DNA from 2 places in the Bacillus sp. 1A genome. Region 2 is predicted to be linked to the other one. Evidence: a T-box and tRNA genes for the amino acid it is inferred to sense, from the RefSeq annotation. Region 2 holds a T-box; the other holds one or more tRNA genes.
The links. The T-box of region 2 lies ahead of ileS (isoleucine--tRNA ligase). A T-box ahead of a tRNA ligase gene usually reads a tRNA of that ligase, here a tRNA-Ile.

Region 1: it encodes a tRNA-Ile, which carries the amino acid that the T-box ahead of ileS (isoleucine--tRNA ligase) is inferred to sense. The anticodon was not compared.

The regions. Positions count from the first base shown of each region.
Region 1 covers NZ_JBQYLZ010000001.1:2,296,832-2,300,264, forward strand. The annotation lists gene ispG (flavodoxin-dependent (E)-4-hydroxy-3-methylbut-2-enyl-diphosphate synthase) at 1-174, opposite strand, end outside; gene yqfZ (protein YqfZ) at 339-704, opposite strand; gene ACUN0F_RS11595 (DUF1189 domain-containing protein) at 776-1,534, opposite strand; tRNA gene ACUN0F_RS11600 (tRNA-Ile) at 1,777-1,850, shown strand; gene sodA (superoxide dismutase [Mn]) at 2,072-2,683, shown strand; gene ACUN0F_RS11610 (MFS transporter) at 2,799-3,433, shown strand, end outside.
Region 2 covers NZ_JBQYLZ010000001.1:4,383,972-4,387,404, reverse strand. The annotation lists gene ACUN0F_RS22435 (tetratricopeptide repeat protein) at 1-1,617, shown strand, start outside; T-box leader at 1,717-1,956, shown strand; gene ileS (isoleucine--tRNA ligase) at 2,010-3,433, shown strand, end outside.

The sequences.
Region 1 (3,433 bases), 2.1 Mb from region 2:
AACAGCAACACGGACAACTTGACAGCCAGCTTCTTCTAAACGTTTAATTTCAGCAACTGTTGCTTCAACATCATGTGTTTTTGTTGTTGTCATACTTTGTATAATTAATTCATTATTACCGCCAATTGTTAAATTACCGACTTTAACTGGACGTGTTTTTGTACGATGAGTCATTTCATTCACGAATAGATCGCTCTCCTTATAAAAGAAGTTTCTTATTTAGTCCCTCATATCAATGAAAGTATACGTGATACAGGGCTATAGAAACCGAAGTGCTCGGTTTCACTTTTACTATTGTATCAGCGCCTTTATGTAATTGACAAGGATTAAGTGATTGCTCATTGATATAACGGGAATTTATAAGACTTTCCAATTTGTATTTTTGTAGCAGATGTACTTTTGTTTAGTTGTTTAAAGTCATCAATTACCTTTTCAATGGAAGGGATTTTTTTCTTATTAATTTGTTCGGTAATAGAAAGAACTGTCTCACCTGTTTTGACTTCAATTGTTTTATAAGTTACATCTGTTTCTTTTTCTGCTTTGTTCTCTTTATTTTGTTTTGTATCTGTATTTTCTTGCTTTATCGTTTGGGCCGCGGTTGTTTTTTTATATGAACTTAACATCGGTAAAGTGCCGATTTTTATATCGTAATAAAATATATAACCAAGAACAAGCACGAATAAGAATATACCTAATCTTTTCATATTCTTCACTCCTTTGCTAGGAATATATGCTTGTCCAAAAAAAAAATGCCTATTTAGGCATTTTTTCGTTTTTATTTTTCTTTCGGTTTTGGAACTTCTTTAATCGTTAAGTAAAGAACAATTAAAACAACTGCGATATAAATAAATGTTGAACCAGGTACAACGATTTTGAATAGATCCATAATCATAAAGAAGATTGTTGGGATTGTGTAGCTGTATGCAGTTAACGTCCATACTTGCTTATAAGATAATTTACGTTGACCACTCATAGCAGAACCTATAAACGCAAGTAAAGTAATTCCTAAGAAAGTAATAAACAATTGGAATAGGTATACTAACACACCGATAACGGCTAGTAAAATTGGATAAATACTATCGAATACAGAAATGAAATCTTGTAAATCTTTCTTCTCAAGAGATGTCCCTAATAAATCATTATAGGAGTATGTTTGTGTTTGACCATTTCCTATAGAAACTACTTTATCTTTTAAAATAAATAAACCAGTTTTGTTTTTATATGTTTCTATATCTGTTGTATTGGGATCAAATACGAAAAGAGCATCTCCTTCTTCCTTTAGAATAGGTTGTTCAATATCTGCTTTTAGTTCACCGTTTTCGATTTTAAAATCAGGTAAATCTTTTTCAATTGCTTGATTTACCATGCTGACACTATCTTGGATAAAGCTGCCGTAAAAGAATGTTCTTGGAATAGTAGTGATTAGACAAAGTAGCATAATATACAAAATGGTTTTTCCGATTTTTTGAAAACGGAATAGCGCCATATCTTTAGGCGAATATACGCTTTTTGCTAATTGGGTAAATATGGACATAGATTCACTTCCTTTATGTATGTATAAAATCATTGTAACGTAGGAATCTAGAGAATCTCAAGATATATTATATTTACATATAGTGGAGATAACTAAATTTCTTTTTATTAATTTTCTTCTTTTATATGAGAAAAATACAATTGACACTTTTCTTTGCCATATGGTAAATTTATCTTACATTTCTTAAAGGATATATCCGATAGGAATTCCTTTATTTGATATGTTGTTACATACATAATTGTGGACCCTTAGCTCAGCTGGTTAGAGCAGACGGCTCATAACCGTCCGGTCGTAGGTTCGAGTCCTACAGGGTCCATATCCATTTCGCATGTTTATTATGTCAGTGGGAAGCTTCCTTGTAGAAGGGAGCTTTTTTTACGGAATATATGAGCATTTTAATTGAAAAGAAGTGGGATTTTTGCTACGTTAATGATAGCAAGACAATGTGATTTATTTGTTTGCACCCTATGGCAATTAGGGTAGAATGAAGTTGTATGTCACTTAAGTGGCAATACATAAACTGGGAGGAATATAACAATGGCAAAACACGAATTACCAAATTTACCTTATGCGTATGATGCTTTAGAGCCTCACTTTGACAAAGAAACAATGAACATCCATCATACAAAACATCATAACACGTACATTACAAACTTAAACGCTGCTTTAGAAGGTCATGCAGAATTAGCTGACAAAAGCGTAGAAGAATTAGTTGCAAACTTAAACGAAGTACCAGAAGCAATCCGTACAGCAGTACGTAACAATGGTGGCGGACATGCTAACCATACATTCTTCTGGACAATCTTATCTCCAAACGGCGGCGGACAACCAGTAGGCGAACTTGCAACTGCAATTGAAGCGAAATTCGGTAGCTTCGATGCATTCAAAGAAGAATTCGCAAAAGCTGGCGCAACTCGTTTCGGTTCTGGTTGGGCTTGGTTAGTAGTAAACAATGGTGAATTAGAAGTAACAAGCACGCCAAACCAAGATTCTCCTCTAACTGAAGGTAAAACTCCAGTTGTAGGTTTAGATGTTTGGGAACATGCTTACTACTTAAATTACCAAAACCGTCGTCCTGACTACATCGGTGCATTCTGGAACGTTGTAGATTGGAACGCTGCTGAAAAACGTTACCAAGAAGCAAAATAATTGTAATAACGATAGAAAAAAGCTAGGAGAATGCTCCTAGCTTTTTTATGCTTTCCTTTTACATAATTGGGCTTGTCTTTGGAAGACTAGAACATGAAGTAAAGGAGAGTTGTGTATGAAGTGGAAACATGTAATTGGTGACGTTGAAGTGAATCGGGATTTAGTGTTATTGCTCCTTATTGGAGGTTTATACACGCTCGCAATTTCTTTATCGAATACGTTTGTTAACATTTATTTATGGAAACAAACACAAAATTATGTGAATCTTGGCTTGTATAATTTGGCCAGCGTTGTATTACAGCCTCTCACATTTCTTATAGGTGGGAAATTAGCGAAGCGTATTGATCGCTCAATCTTGTTACGAATAGGCGTAGGCACGTTAGCTATTTTTTTTATCGTTGTTTTAGTAGCGGGAAAAAGCGCTTCTCACTATATTTTATTAATGGGGGCTCTTTTAGGAGTCGGATATGGTTTTTACTGGCTCGCGTTTAACTTATTAACATTTGAGATTACAGAACCAGAAACAAGAGATTTCTTTAATGGGTTTCTTGGACTTCTTACATCCTTCTCTGGCATGATTGGACCGATAGCAGCTGGATACACAATTTCACGTATGGAGAAATGGAGTGGCTATACGGTCATATTCTTTCTTTCGTTACTGTTATTTGCAATTGCTGTTATTTTAAGCTTTTTTGTATCTAAGAGAGAATGTGAAGGACGGTATGAAATTGTACAAGTATTGAAAGAGCG
Region 2 (3,433 bases):
GGTATAGCATTCTTAAGAACGTTACACAAAGAAAGAAATGAAATAAGCGAATACGGTTGTTATACAGGTATTTTATATGAATCTATTGGGCAGTACGGCCAAGCGATGAAAAGGTATAATAAGGCGATAGAACAAAAGGAAACGGCATTACCGTATTACCGAATTGGTGAAACACTTATGGCATTAGGGCAATTGACAGAAGCGAAACAAGCGTATGAAACATGTTTAGAGCTTGATGGGAATTTCGTAGGTGTACATTTACAGCTTGCAGAAATATATGAAAAAGAAGAAAACCGTTCTAAAGAACAAAGTCATATGGTTCAGGCGATGAAAGAAGAGCCGTTGCATATTAATATGGAATATTTGGCACAGCTTTCAGTAGAAATGAATCTTCAGGAAGAGTTACTGACAGAACTAGAACAATTAGCGGACGAAGTACCTGAAATATGGCGATTAGATGCGATTGCATATGTGTATGGAGCGATGGATGAAATAGATAAAGAACAAGTACAGATTGAATACGCGCTACAATTAGATGGTGAGCATACAGAAGTTCTATATCATTATGCCAAAGTGTTAGTGAAAAAAAGAAATGCAAAAGCAATTGAAATTGCAATGAAAGTTATACAAAAAGATGCAAATAATGAACAAATATTTGATGTGTATGTAAAAGCGATAGAACAACATAAGAAATTGTCTAACATACGAGATTTTCTTCATACATTAAAGGTAAAGAGGGCAGAAAGAAGTATGGCATTTATGTATGCTGCATCTGCGGTGACGGAAAGATGGATTGAACGGCAACAAAATGAACAGCCGAAGAAATCCATAATTACGAGAGCTTTTTATCGTATGAAAAACCGTGCGAAAGAAATTTCGATTATTACTACAATCATTGATTTGTATGAAATTTCGTTAAAGTTAAATCAAAAAAATAGTATGGCAGCGCAGCGATTTTCACTATTTTACGAGAATGTGGCGATGTATAAAGAGGCGATAGATGTATTGCAAACATCGTTAGAAAATAAATGGGATTACGATGTAGCGAAGCAACTTGTAAATCTTTTCATAGAGTGTGAGGAAGAAGATATGTTACGGGATGCTTCAGAATTAACGAAGCAAATGGTTCGAGAGTTACCAGATGATTATGATACGCTTCTTTTACAAGCGCAAGTATTCTTTAAAATAGGAGAAGAAAGAAAAGCAGAAAAGATTACCTTACAATTAACGGAGCAAACACCGTTTGTAAGTAGAGCGTTTCTTGCTTTAGGAGAAATGTATCAAAGTCAAGAAAGGTTTGAAGAGGCAATTCATGTATTAGAAAATGTTTCTATACATCATCCAAATGAAGCAGCAATTCTTCTTTCTTTAGCATCTTCGTATCATGGTGCCGGACAAACACTAAAGGCAGAAAAAATAACAAATGATGTATTAACAATAGATGCGAGTGATTTGTTAGCAAGATATGATCATGCTTGTTATTTAGCACAGTTAAACAGAATTGAAGAGGCGAAGGAAGAGCTTGAAATTGTTCTTCGTGAGGATGAATCAGGATTCTTTGCTGAGCTTATTGAAGAAGATGAAGATTTAGCTGGAATACAAGAATTTAAGAAATAATTGTATAGGAATAGTGAAAAAAGGATATAAATAAATATATATTTCGAATTAGTTGACAATTTATTGCCCAATGGCATAAAATAGCTTTTAATAAAGTATACAAATCTGAAGACGAGAACGAGTAAAATAATGAATTGTTCCCCAGAGAGCCGGCGTATAGCTGAAAGCCGGTGTGCAGACGTTATTTGAAAATCATCTCCGAGGAGCCGAGGCTGAAAATAAGTAAGCCCGGACGGATGTCTACCGTTACAAAGAACACGTATGATAGTACGTTGCTAAGTGCTATTAGCGAAGAGCTAATAGAATTAGGGTGGTAACGCGGTTAAACCCGTCCCTACTTCATAGGGACGGGTTTTTTGTGTGCTTTAAAACATTCAAAGGAGTGATTGTAGATGAAGAAAGTAGATGTGAAAGAGTCAGCTGTAGGGAGAGAAACACGTATTCGTAAGCAGTGGAACGAGCAAAGTATTTTCGAGCAATCAATTCAGAATCGAGAAGGCGCACAGTCTTTCGTATTTTATGAAGGACCACCAACGGCGAACGGTTTACCACACGTCGGACATGCACTTGGACGGACAATTAAAGATGTAGTAGCGAGATATAAAACGATGGCTGGTTATAAAGTGCTACGAAAAGCGGGATGGGATACACACGGTTTACCTGTAGAATTAGGTGTTGAGAAGCAACTCGGTATTTCTGGTAAACATGAAATTGAAGAGTATGGAATTGAGCCATTTATTCAGAAGTGTAAAGAGAGTGTATTCACATATGAGAAGCAGTGGCGTGAATTCACTGAAAGCATCGGTTATTGGGTAGATATGGATGATCCATACGTTACGCTAGAGAATCCATATATCGAAAGTGTATGGCATATTTTAGGGACGATTCATGAAAAAGGCTTATTGTACAAAGGGCATAGAGTTTCACCATACTGCCCAAGTTGTCAAACTTCACTAAGTTCACATGAGGTTGCACAAGGGTATAAAACAGTAAAAGACTTAAGTGCAACAGTTAAGTTTAAAGTGAAAGATAGTGAAAATGAATATTTCCTAGGTTGGACAACAACACCTTGGACACTTCCAGCAAATGTTGCGCTCGCTGTACATCCAAATATGGAATACGTGAAAGCGAAACAAGAAGGTCATGTATACATTGTTGCGAAAGAACGTGTACAAGATGTATTAAAAGAAAACTATGAAGTATTATCTGTTCATAAAGGTGAAGAATTAGTAAACACATCTTATATCCCGCCATTTCCAATGAAGGAAGTTACAAATGGCTACCGAGTTATCGCAGCCGATTTTGTCACGGCAGATAGTGGTACAGGACTCGTTCATATCGCTCCAGCATATGGGGAGGACGATTATAGAGTCGTGCAAAGTGAAGGATTGTCATTCTTGCATGTTGTAGATGAAAAAGGTGAGTATACAGAAGCAGTACCATTTTTGAAAGGGAAATTTGTTAAAGATTGTGACGTGGATATCGTTCGTTATTTAGCGAAGGAAGGTTTACTGTATCATAAAGAAAAGTATGAACATAGCTACCCACATTGTTGGCGCTGTGATTCACCACTTCTTTATTATGCAGGAGAGAGTTGGTTAATCCGAACAACTGCAATTAAGGATACATTTTTGCAAAATAACGATTCTGTTACTTGGTATCCAGACCATATGAAACATGGACGATTTGGTAAGTTTTTAGAAAATATGGTGGACTGGAATATTAGCCGAAATAGATATTGGGGAACACCATTAAACGTATGGGAATGTGAAAGTTGCGATCATCAATTCGCGCCGAAAAGCATTGCTGATTTAAG